4 regions of the Cytobacillus sp. FSL K6-0129 genome follow, and region 4 is predicted to be linked to each of the others. Evidence: riboswitches for the same ligand, from Rfam matches in the RefSeq annotation. Region 4 holds a riboswitch; each other region holds the start of a gene.
The links. A riboswitch is a leader RNA that binds a small molecule or an ion and turns the genes downstream of it on or off. The one in region 4 is predicted to bind thiamine pyrophosphate.

Region 1 (3,154 bases), 200 kb from region 4:
AACCTTAATAGAAGCATGCATTCCTATCATCATAATGCAAAAGATACATTACAGTTACTCGCATATGATCATGGTGTGCCAGCAGGTTCATTACAAGTATTTTTTAATAAGTGTACAGCTGAAATTGATAATGTAGGTGTGTTACCAGCTCACCGATTAAAGGGGATTGCTGCAAGCTTGCAATATGAAGTAATGAAGCGATTTAGCAATCATAGGGTTATACTTGTAGCCGACAGCAATGACACGCCAAAGGATATGTATCGTAAACAAGGGTATAAAAAATTGAGCTTTCGCTATGAAGTAATGAAGTTATTATAAGTAGTAGTTTATTATTAATATAGAACAAGTAATGTGATAAAAACTCTACAAACTGATATTAATAAATCTGCAGGTGGTGAGAGTAGCCATCTGCAGATCATTTATAAAGAGGTAAATTTTGATCAAGGTAAAAGCGAGAGAACAGCAAAAAAATGCATAATCGAACCAGCAAGAACAAAAACATGCCACAATGCGTGATGGTACTTAAATCCTCTCCATACATAAAATATTGAACCAGCAGTGTATAGAACGCCACCGATAATGAGGAAAATCATTCCTTGTGTAGGTAAGTGTGTAACCAGAGGCTCCCAGGCAAATATAATTAGCCAGCCCATCAAAACATATAGTAATGTCGAGAAGACTAAAAATTTTTTAACAAAAAAACATTTGAAAACTGTTCCAGCAATTGCTAGCCCCCATACAAGACCAAATAAGGTCCATCCTAAGGTTCCTTTAACTGTTATAAATAGAAACGGTGTGAACGTTCCAGCAATAAAAAAGTAAATGGAAGAATGATCGAGAATCTCAAATACATCCTTTGCTTTTCCAGCAGGTAAACTATGTAGCAAAGTTGATGAGAAATATAAAATAACCATCGTTGTACCAAAAAGAACAAAGCTGACAATATGCCAAGCTGTTCCATATAAGGATGAGAAAACAGTTAAAATGACGAGAGCCGCAATACTTAATAGCGCACCGATTCCGTGTACGATCGCGTTGGCGATTTCTTCTCCCTTTGAAAAAATATGTGTTTCCAAGTAGTATTCACCCATTCTTTATCCAAAATCATAATTCTAGTATAAACATTTTTTTAGCTGATAAAAAGTCGTAAGCTTTCATTATAAAGAAAAACTTCACTAGGCGAAGAGGGTGGAGAGTGTAAATGCATGGAGAATATTTGGAGTTATCCATCCTTGAGTCAATGCCAATTTAAGCCGCGGTGTTAGATCAGTTGAAGTGTTTAGGTAACGACAGCATTCATCCAACTTGTTCATAATCGTTACTGAAAGAGAAGCTTGACATTGCTCAATTCCTAAACTTGCAGTTTCCATTTAGGTTGACATTTATTGATAAGATGATAACATAACTTTGAAAGCATAATTGAATAAATCCACTAGGGGTGCCTTTAAAAGGCTGAGATTAAAGTGTAATAACTTTAAGACTCTTAGAACCTGATCTGGTTGATACCAGCGTAGGGAAGTGGCGTATATAAATTTAGTTAACATTATAACTATAACTAAATGAATAATGTATACAGTAACCACTTTCTTATAGGAAGTGGTTTTTCGCTTTTCTGGATTTTTTATGCTCGATAAAAAAAAGAGAAGAGGTAGAAATGATGACAACAAAAGAAACGTTTACACAATCGTTAAGGAAAGAAGTACATGATATATGGGAAGCGAATTTTGAACACCCTTTCGTTAAAGGAATTGCTAAGGGAGATTTACCAATTGAGTGTTTCCGCTTTTATGTGTTACAAGATTCTTACTATTTATCACATTTTTCTCGTGTGCAAGCAATCGCTGCTTCTAAAGCAGAGAATTTATATATGACCTCAAGAATGGCCTCGCATGCGCAAGGTACCTATGAAGCTGAACTAGGGTTACATAACAAATTTATGGAGGTATTAAAAGTTTCTGAAGAAGAGTTAAACCAGTTTAAACCCGCTCCTACTGCCTATGCATATACATCCCATTTATATCGTGTAGCAGAGACAGGCACAGTTGGCGAGGTCATCGCTAGTTTGCTTCCGTGTTATTGGATTTATTATGATATTGGGCAGAGCTTTAAAGGGGCAAAACCAAAAGAAGAAATCTATCGTACCTGGATTGATACATACGGTGGAGAATGGTTTGTTAAACTTGTACTGGAACAAATTCATCATCTTGATCGGCTTGCTGAAATGGCATCTGAAACAGAAAAAGAAAAAATGAAAATGGCATTTACCATTAGCTGTCAATATGAATTAGCTTTTTGGGAAATGGCTTATACCCAAGAAAAGTGGCTAAGTGATAAAACATATGCATAAAACTTCATAAATGAAAGCGGGAATAGTGTTAACAGAATAAGGTTAGTTCATACTAACTCAATTCTGTTAACATCATACCCTTTATAATCGTTGTAGTATCAGGTTTGTTTATGGAATAAAGACAATTTGCCGTATCGGATTTTCCTAAAAAGAATTTCGGACTTCAAAAACTACTCATCTAGTCAATAGAAATGACTTCTACTTCTCCACCCTCATAGACATATAAACTTCCTATATATATATAATGACAATAAGCGTATAATGAGAGACGAATGTTAAATTGAGGAAGGCGTTTTAAAAATGAATAAACAACAAAGTAAGTACAGATGGGTTGTATTTGGTGTTTTACTTTTAGCCTATTTATTTATGGTTAGTCAAAGAACAGCACCTGGTTTAATTACTGATCAATTAATGGAAGAATTTCATTTAACTGCAGCAACGATTGGGCTGATAACGAGTATTCAATTTTTTGCTTATGCTGGATTGCAAATTCCCATCGGATTATTCTCTGATAGATTTGGTCCAAATGTATTTCTAGTCGCTGGAACACTGCTAAACGGGCTAGGTACCATCCTGTATAGTACGGTAGATAATAGTTATATGCTCATCTTTGCTAGGTTATTATGTGGAATTGGCGATGCTACTATATGGGTCAATTTAGTTCTTGTATTGAGCATTTGGTTCAAGCAGCAGGAGTTTTCGATGCTAGTGGGATTTGCCGGAATGACCGGAAGTTTAGGATTCTTATTAGCAACAGTTCCTTTTAGTTCGACCATTTCTCTATTAGGGTGGCGACTTCCATTTTTA
Region 2 (3,154 bases), 2.6 Mb from region 4:
TTTTTTCGCTGCTTTAATCCATTTTTTCTCTTCCAAACCTTGCCCCCCTTTTCTTTGGATTTACTATTATGACGATTAGTGTTCTCCTTTCGTTCACGAAAAATAAAATTTTTTGAATGGAGATAGAGATTATATCTTGTTATTGCATAGAAGTTATGCGAGTGGATAAATATGTAAATGATTAGAATGTTCAATTATATCCTTATTTTCAATGACATGGACCCTCTGGTGGCATGACTACAGAGGAAAGAGCCAGCAGTATCTAGGCGTGTGTGCTATACAATCTCCATATAAACTTGGGCGGTGGTATCTTTTAAATATGTGTCAGCTTCATCCAATCAATACGGTAATTCTTAAATGAGCGTTTATAGTTAAGACTGAACGCAAAAGATGTTTACGCGCAAAAGAGAAAAGAGGAAGTCAGAGAACTGCGCGTAAATCGTGTATACGCGCAAAAGAGAGAAGAGGAAGTCAGGGAACTGCGCGCAAATCGTGTATACGCGCAAAAGAGAAAAGAGGAAGTCAGAGAACTGCGCGTAAATCGTGTATACGCGCAAAAGAGAAAAGAGGAAGTCAGAGAACTGCGCGCAAATCGTGTATACGCGCAAAAGAGAGCAGGGGAAGTCAGAGAACTGCGCGCAAATCGTGTATACGCGCAAAAGAGAGCAGGGGAAGTCAGAGAACTGCGCGTAAATCGTGTATACGCGCAAAAGAGAAAAGAGGAAGTCAGAGAACTGCGCGTAAATCGTGTATACGCGCAAAAGAGAGAAGAAAAAGTCAGAGAACTGCGCGCAAATCGTGTATACGCGCAAAAGAGAGCAGGGGAAGTCAGGGAACTGCACGCAAATCGTGTTTATGTGCAAAAGAGAGCAGGGGAAGTCAGAGAACTGCGCGCAAATTGTGTATACGCGCAAAAGAGAGCAGGGAAAGTCAGAGAACTGCGCACGATCGTGTTTATGTACAAAAATCACAAGAAAGAAAACAGATGATGTTGGTTTAAACTACCGTAGATAATAGTTGTTGCAAATTCATAAATAATCAAGAGTGTTCATCGTTAGATTGACATTGACGGAAGAAAAGTGCTGCTAAAAAAAGTAAGGAAAAAGATGTGTCTACTCCCCCTCTCAGAAATCCAAAAAGAAAACCTGCCGGTCTCAAGGAGAAAATAGAAGAGAAGATGTTGGTTTGTCTAGCTGCTTTTGGCGCTTTCATTTTGCATGGTTATCTTATGGATATCACGCCGATGTACATGCCACCCTGATTCCTCAGTTCCATCATCGTGCGAAAATCTCCCAAAAAGATATCTTAAAAAAAGGCCCTGAGTTTCCCCCAGAGCCTTTAGATGATTAATATGCTTTTTTCAGAAGGACCTTATTGGCTGTTGTGTAAAGCATGACAACTACTAAGGCACATACGATAAAGGTAGGTAGCATATATGTTCCGTTATATACGAGTGAGTAAAGTGCGACAGGTTGATCTGCCGGAGCATAGGCACCAAATAGGATAATGCCTGATAAATAATGGCATAAGAAGCGTAAGAAACTTCCTAAGAAAACGCCACTAATAACATACATGTTTGCTTTGGCAAATTGGCCGTCTTGATAATTTTGCACAACTTTATTCATATAGATGCCTGCGAGTCCGACAACAGCAAAGGCTACGAAATAGTCAATGATCCAAGAGGCGAAATGAAAAGGAACAGCTCCTGTTAAGATTTGAAGTCCTCCTAATAGTAAGCCCGTTAAGACGCCGCCTTTAACACCCCAACGAAAGGCCATTAAGAAAACCGGTACCATAGCAAGTGAGATGGACCCACCTTGTGGCCAAAATCTCCCCATCAGTAAGCCTGATAAGAAATCAAGTAATAATGCCAAAGCTGCAAATATAGCAATTTCCACCATAAAAAGTGTTTTATTTTGTTTCATGTTTTTCCTCCTTCTCCGAAAAGAGAAGCGAACGAGTAAACCTGTATTACTTTTTTGTCATGAAAAAAAGCAATACATAGGCGGTGATGGATGCCTAGTATTGCTCATATCCAAAACCACGATCCCTACGCTAGCATTATCTAACAGGTTCTTAGGGTCAGAACGAACTCGCTCACTCTCAGCCATATTAGGCTCCCCTTGTGGAAGTATTAAATTTATCCTCGGTTAGAATATACTATGACTTTCATCAGAATTCAAGAATCTTTTTTTGGTAGTAAAAAAACAGATTATTTGTGAAACTTATTCCCTAGATAGTCGTAGAATAATCAAGGAGTGATTGATATGAAGAAGGTTTTTGAAGTAAACCATCATGGAAATCATATATTAATCGAAAATTATTGGATTAACGGAGAAAAGTTGTATGTAAATGGTGAATTACAGGATGAAAATTTAGGTCTAGCATTAAGAGGGGATTTGAAAGGTAAGTTAGAAGATTCAAGTGAAATTAAAGTAACTATTGGCGGTTTCTTTACTGTTAATTGCAAAATATTTCTTGAGAATCGTTTAATTTTTTCATCTTAATAAAACTTACGGGGGTAGAGGGTATGGTCGGTTCAATGGATCCTGATAGGTTTATAGATTATTGGTTAAGAGCAGAGTATAAGGAAATTTACCAAGCCACTTCAAAAGTGTTTCAAGGCATGGTTTCATTATCAGAATTTATTGAGATGAGCGCAGCCTTTAATGAAGGTGTGCGTAGTTATCAACTAATGTCACGGACGAATGTCTTAGGCATTGATCAGTTCGTATGGGTAGATCACTCAAAAGCAAAAGCAGTAGTGGTTGGATTTGATGATAAAAATACAATTGTCAGTTTCTATATGAAACCTTACTTTGTCTTTCCAGAAACAGATAAGGTCTATACAAAGAATGAATACATTATGCCAGTGATGGATGAATGGTTTGTATTCTGGGGTGGTACAAATGAATTTATTAATTACCATTACGTATATGAACATCAAAGGTACGCGTATGATCTATTAAAGGTGAAGGATGGCTCTACATATAATGGTAGACCTGAAAAAAATGAGAGTTATTACGCATTTGCAGAGGAAGTTATCGCCCCTCAAAATGGCAAAGTAATAAAAGTGGTTGATGGTCTCGATGATAATATTCCAGGGCAGATGGATGAAGAACACCCCCCAGGCAACTATATTGTGATAGAGCAT
Region 3 (3,154 bases), 2.7 Mb from region 4:
CTTTAATTCCATCGATTTCTTCGGCTTCCGTCCCTTTGCTAGACTACCAGAATCAATTACTCGGTGCAGTGACAGTTGTTGGATTTAACGATAAGATGCCTAAGGAAGCATCGGATCCGATGAGCAAGCAACTGCTGAAGTTTCACCTACAAGCATCTTCTATGTTTGGCTATCGATATAAACAAGGAAAAATTGAACAATACTGATTGAACGTTCAATCGACCGTTTTAACATCTAGTAGAATAAAATACTAGTGAGAAAATTAAGTTGTTATTTTAAAAATATCCTTTTCTGCGAATAAATTGGAGTTTAGCTTCGACTTAGTCTCACATTTGCTGATATAAGCTCTTTACTGATTTATCAACCTACAAAATAAGTCCATTTTATTGAAAAAGGCCGCCATAAACAAAGATGACGACCTTTTTTATCTTAGTTCATCGTCAATCCATGATCAACGACTAGATTTTGTCCCGTAATCGCTCTAGCGCCTGGAGAGGCTAAGAAAACAACGGCTTCTGCTACGTCTTCTGGTTTTGTCACACGGCGGATAGCAGAGTTATCAGCCACAATCGCAAATACCTCAGGGGTAGTAACAGCACTTGCATCCGTTGTATCTAATAATCCACCGGAAACCATATTCACATTAATATCATACTGTCCGAGCTCTTTGGCCATATTGCGTGTAAAGCCAATTAATGCCGCTTTGGCTGTTGTATATTCATGGTAGGCAACGACTGGGTTCTGGTAAAGATTCGTGCCAATACCAATCACACGGGCTTGCTGTGAATCCTTTAGAGCCGGAAGAGCAGATTGAACAACATTTAAGCTTGCTTTTATCGCGCCTTCAAACTGGGTTTGATAGCTAGCCCAAGATAATTCCTCTACTTTCGCCTGTGCCACAGGATCAAATTTAAATTGAACTAATGCATTATTTACAACGATATCCAAGCGACCAAAATGAGCAATTGTGTCTGCTACCATTGCTTTTACTGCTTGATGATCTCTTACATCAGCTTGGATAGCCAATGCACGATCTTGTCCGATTTTTTCAACTACTGCATCTGCTTTTTCTTTATTATTAAAATAATTAACGACTACTTTGTAGCCCTCCTTACCAAACTTTTCAGCAATTGCAGCTCCTAATCCACGACTTGCTCCTGTTACTAACACGACTTCTTCTCTCACGCTATTCCCTCTTTTCAATAGATGTAATTAAAAATGTTCAGGGAAACAAAACAAAAGGCTCCCCGAAAATGGAGAGCCTACCATACATATGCATATAGTTGGAAGATGCTCCCTACGATCGTCTTAACGAACAGGTTCTAAGGGTCAGGTTTTAACCTTCTCAACTCATTTTCTGAGTCCCCCTGCAACAATTTTTAATTATTTTTAGTTTAGCATACAAATAGTTTCCTAGCTATGAATCGAAGTTCATTTCGAAACTGACCATTTGCTTTATGTTTCTCACCATTGTTTTAAACGGGGATTCTTATCTAGAATCGATTCATATTGTTTCTCATTACCGTAGAGGCTATTCGGGTCAAGCAGCTTATATCTCTCATATTTTTCTAATCGATCTTTTTCTTTTGCCCAGCCTAAATGCTTGACTCGTATTGTGGATAAACTGTGGGTAAGTTGGAAGATGTTTTCTGGAAATCTCCCACAATGCTGTGGTGTTTCTTTCCAGACAGGCTGAAAGGTTGATCTAACTCTTGCTAGAAATGGACGGTATAAGAAATGTGCTTGCCAGTATTCATCTTCACGATAATGGTCTTCATCCCACATATCATACAGTCTAAAACAGTACAGGTCGATAGTATCCTGTTTAACAAAGTCATCAATATAATCAATAAAACTCTCCTCAAACCATTCATCTGCGTCAAGATTTAATACCCAACCTAAAAAACCATTCGTTGCTTCTAACCACTGTTGTTTTCTTAGTTCCACTTCATTGGCAAACTGGGAGCTTGCATTCTTGACCAATTTAATTGGCATACCTTTTAGTTCTTGCAAGAAAATCGATATAGTCTGATCAGTACTAGCATCATCTATAATCACAGCTTCATCGATAAATGGCTTTACTTTCTTTAACATCGTTTGTAAATAACGACCTTCTTCATTCTTCACAATCATCGATAAGCGAATTTGATGGCTATCTGCTTTTTCTGGATAAATAGGTAGTTCGCTATAAGCATACTGACATTTTTCTTTAAATGCGGGTATGCCTGTAAGGTCAGAAGAACGATAAATATGATAAGCTGGCAGATGTGTGTCTACATGTAGATCCAGTCCTAATGCCACAGCTCTCACACAAAAATGTCGATCTTCTCCCCAAAAACTGAGATTTTTAATTTTACTAAAATGAATACCTGCTAACAAAGCTTTCCTGCTAATTAGCGTGCACGCACCTAATCCTCCTACTTCATAAACACCTGGAGTTTGTAATTGTTGAATAAAGGCCTCGGTTTGAACGGCCTTTTCTTCGTCTGTTATGGCACCTTCATCCGCCTGTCTCCAGTGGGTATATTCATCTGTTAACCACACCTGCGGATAAGGAATTGTCCCCTCTTGCCAAGCCGTCCAAAATACCTCTGAAACAATTTCTTTTTTCGTGGAAATAAGTGTATGAAGGGTATTCGGGTGTAAAAGCAAATCAGAGTCAATTAAAAACAAATAATCAAATTCTTCAAATTTCGCCTGCTCAATAAGCATATCTTTGAAGCGAGCAACCTTCCAGATGAGAGCATCATTCCAGAAATGGGTAAAGTCGGTACGAATATAGATACTATCTTCTTTTGCGGATAAAATCGCAACATCTTTCTTCCATTTGGCAAAATGACGTAGTAGTCTACTTGATTCTTCATTCTGATTATCATCTATGAAAAGATAATGAATCTCCATTGTATCCGTTTTTAAATTGGCTAAGGATAGCAGAAACTCTTTTAAAATATCGGGTTCTTGATTAATTGGACTGCCAATGAGAATTTTTGTATTAACCATAAGCAACATTAACGTTTATTGACAAAACCGTTCACCTCTCTACACTATATTCTCACCATGAATTGCTTGTGTAGTGAAATCAGAAAAATTCTACCCAAAACAAAAAGCAGAGAGTCGTCAGAATCTCCCTGCTCTAATGATGGTGTATATAAGA
Region 4 (3,154 bases):
GCTTCCCATCTGTAATGACATCTTCTTTTCCACTAATAACAATGAGACAGTTTAGGACTTCAGCTGCCTCCTTTGCAAGTGCTTCAGGTGCTATTTCAATTGCCCCTGCATCAACACCACGCGTTTTTGTATTCTTACCAATAAGAGCAGAAACTTCAGAAGCATTGCCGCGAATAATGGACACTTTTATTGTGCTAATTAGCTCTTTTGCCTTATTTGTGCGATAAGTGGTTGCACCAACACCAACTGGATCAAATATTACTGGGGCCCCTTTTTGATTGGCAGTTTGTCCAGCTTTAATCATTGCCGCAAACATCGCATCATTAATAGTACCAAAATTAATTACGAGCCCATCTGCCATCATAGCCATTTCTTCTACTTCTAAGAGTTGGGTGGCCATAACAGGTGAACCGCCCATTGCTAGGGTCACATTTGCACAATCATTAATAGTTACTGTATTTGTTAAATGATGAATGAGTGGGGTATGTTCTTGTAACTGCTGAAAGACTCTCTCAACTGCTTCACTTGAAATCGCCATTATCTTTCCTCCATCTTTGCTTTGTTGTATAACTCATAAAAATGATTTGTCGGACCATGCCCATTACCGAGTGCTAGGCTATGCTCAATCGCTATGGAAATATAATTTTTCGCAGACTGTATGGCCTCAATAAGTTCTTCCCCTTTTGCTAACCCAGCAGCAATGGCAGATGATAGAGTACAACCTGTACCATGGGTGTTTTTTGTCTCTACTCTTCGACCATTAAACCAGTTGAAACTTTGTCCATCCCATAATAAGTCATTCGGTTCTCCTTCTAAATGTCCACCTTTTAATAAGACGGCTTTTGGCCCTAATTCATATAATTTTTTACAAGCTTGCTCCATATCATCAACCGTGCGAATTGTCATACCCGAAAGTACTTCAGCTTCAGGAATGTTTGGCGTAATTACAGTCGCAAGTGGTAACATTTTCGCTTTTAATGCTTCAATAGCTTGTTCCTTTAAAAGATGATGTCCACCTTTTGAAACCATAACAGGATCTAACACAATCACTTTTGGACTATAATGATTTAAACGGTCTGCGACGATTTTTACAGTCTCACTAGATGACAACATCCCGATTTTGACAGCATCAACTTGGATATCATCAAACACAGCTTCTATTTGGTCTTTTATAATATTGATTTCTATATCCTGTACCGAACGTACCTCTACTGTATTTTGAGCGGTAATCGCCGTAATGACGGACATGCCAAACACACCATTGGCGGAAAAAGTTTTAAGATCTGCTTGAATCCCAGCTCCTCCTCCTGAATCAGAACCTGCGATCGTTAATGCTGTTTTCATTGATGTAACCTCCAATAGCTTTATTCTTAATTAATACTCTTAATAAACCATATCCTAAAATTGCTCCAGTAAACGAGCTCACCATAAATGCTGGTAGGAATCCGAAAAGGGTTGCTTCTTGTCCTAAAAGTAATGTACTAATCGGATAAGTCGCTACTGCCCCTATCATTCCTGTTCCAACGACTTCACCTAGTGCTGAGAAGCCAATTTTTTTCGTTTTTTGATAAAGGAACCCTGCAAGTAATGCGCCAATCATACTCCCGGGGTAGGCAAAAACACTTCCAGTCCCCATCATATTTCTCAATGTAGATGAAAGAAACGCTTGACTAACGGCATACCATGGTCCAAGAAGTACAGCAGATAATACATTCGCCAAGTGCTGAATCGGAAAAATTTTCGCTATTCCAATCGGAATAAAAATGAGACTACTCGACACAGTAGTGATGGCTGCAATCGTTGCCGTCATCGTCATTTTTTGGATTTTATTCATAGACCTTTCCTCCTTTCGATAAAAATAAAAAAGCCGCTATTTTGAATAAGCGGCTTTGGTCATCATGATATGTATGACGTCACTCGCTTCCCTACGCTAGTATTAACTAGATCAGGTTCAAAGGGTTCATCTCAGCCAAGTATTTGGCACCCCTAGCATTTATTCATATATAAAAAAAATCCTCTACTTCCAAAAGGAAGCGAGGACGACTACATCGACACACTTCCCTCCACTGGTACAAACCAGATCAGGTTCAAAGGGTTTTGAACGGACGGCATTCAATCTCAGCCTCTATGTGGAGGCACCCCCAGTGAAAACTTATAACATATGATGCACTCAATATAACATGAAATGATAGAAATGAAAATAAAAAACATTGGATAGAAACGATGTTGCGACATAAAACGTTATGATATGATATTTTATATAATATTCGGGAGGACAGTCTATGGAAGATAAGAGTATTGTACTTATTGGGTTTATGGGGGTCGGAAAGACATCCATAGGAACGGAATTAGCTAAGAAATTACAGTGGGGTTTAATCGACACGGATGAACGCATTGAACAACAGTTTGGAATGTCAACTTCAAAAATTTTCCTTGATCATGGTGAAGAAGTTTTTCGAAAAGCTGAAAGCGAATTGATTGAACAACTATCTGCCGAAGAAAAACAGATTCTTTCATTAGGCGGCGGCGCCTTTTTAAACAGTAAGAACCGCGAAATTTGTTTACAAAACAGTACCGTTGTCCTTATCGAGCTCTCATGGGAAAATTGGCTCGATCGATACCCATTGATTAAAGATACAAGACCGAAATTGAATGGTCTTTCTACTGACGAAATGTATCATCTCTACAAAGAAAGACAAGCTCATTATCAACCATATCATCTAAAAATCAATGTTGACGGGAAAACAGCTGAAGAAGCTGCTGAATTGATTGTTAGTGGGATAGGATAAAGCTTGTGATGATTATGGTTATAGTTCATTAGAATGTTTCTTTTACTATCTAAGTAATTCGCATTATCCTAAACGAATTTATGAAAGCCGGGCACTCCCTTCCTCGGCTTTCATTTGTGTTTGGTTCTAAATAAATTGCTGAATAACTCCCTTTTTGTGAGGCGGTTATCTCTGGTTTTCTTTCTGAGTGACTTGCTAAACCCTTTTGCGAGGCGCTCATTTCTGGTTTTCTTTCTGAGGGACTCGCTAAACCCTTTTGCGAGGCGCTCATTTCTGGTTTTCTTTCTGAGGGACTCGCTAAACCCTTTTGCGGGGCGCTCATCTCTAATTCCCCTTCCGAGTGACTTGCTAAACCCTTTTGCGAG

Region 1: another riboswitch for thiamine pyrophosphate. It lies ahead of tenA (thiaminase II); the one in region 4 lies ahead of thiW (energy coupling factor transporter S component ThiW).
Region 2: another riboswitch for thiamine pyrophosphate. It lies ahead of thiT (energy-coupled thiamine transporter ThiT); the one in region 4 lies ahead of thiW (energy coupling factor transporter S component ThiW).
Region 3: another riboswitch for thiamine pyrophosphate. It lies ahead of MHI57_RS17155 (3-oxoacyl-ACP reductase); the one in region 4 lies ahead of thiW (energy coupling factor transporter S component ThiW).

The regions. Positions count from the first base shown of each region.
Region 1 is NZ_JBBOXM010000001.1:942,001-945,154, reverse strand. It holds gene MHI57_RS04550 (GNAT family N-acetyltransferase) at 1-318, shown strand, start outside; gene trhA (PAQR family membrane homeostasis protein TrhA) at 441-1,076, opposite strand; TPP riboswitch at 1,425-1,534, shown strand; gene tenA (thiaminase II) at 1,658-2,347, shown strand; gene MHI57_RS04535 (MFS transporter) at 2,648-3,154, shown strand, end outside.
Region 2 is NZ_JBBOXM010000001.1:3,333,338-3,336,491, forward strand. It holds gene sigY (RNA polymerase sigma factor SigY) at 1-36, opposite strand, end outside; gene MHI57_RS16780 (hypothetical protein) at 748-1,014, shown strand; gene thiT (energy-coupled thiamine transporter ThiT) at 1,347-1,925, opposite strand; TPP riboswitch at 2,030-2,134, opposite strand; gene MHI57_RS16790 (hypothetical protein) at 2,268-2,507, shown strand; gene MHI57_RS16795 (M23 family metallopeptidase) at 2,531-3,154, shown strand, end outside.
Region 3 is NZ_JBBOXM010000001.1:3,405,257-3,408,410, reverse strand. It holds gene MHI57_RS17160 (IclR family transcriptional regulator) at 1-206, shown strand, start outside; gene MHI57_RS17155 (3-oxoacyl-ACP reductase) at 430-1,185, opposite strand; TPP riboswitch at 1,278-1,379, opposite strand; gene MHI57_RS17150 (glycosyltransferase) at 1,465-3,000, opposite strand; gene MHI57_RS17145 (ABC1 kinase family protein) at 3,118-3,154, opposite strand, start outside.
Region 4 is NZ_JBBOXM010000001.1:743,607-746,760, forward strand. It holds gene thiM (hydroxyethylthiazole kinase) at 1-538, opposite strand, end outside; gene thiD (bifunctional hydroxymethylpyrimidine kinase/phosphomethylpyrimidine kinase) at 538-1,344, opposite strand; gene thiW (energy coupling factor transporter S component ThiW) at 1,313-1,834, opposite strand; TPP riboswitch at 1,906-1,998, opposite strand; TPP riboswitch at 2,042-2,153, opposite strand; gene MHI57_RS03645 (shikimate kinase) at 2,283-2,789, shown strand; gene MHI57_RS03650 (hypothetical protein) at 2,839-3,154, opposite strand, start outside.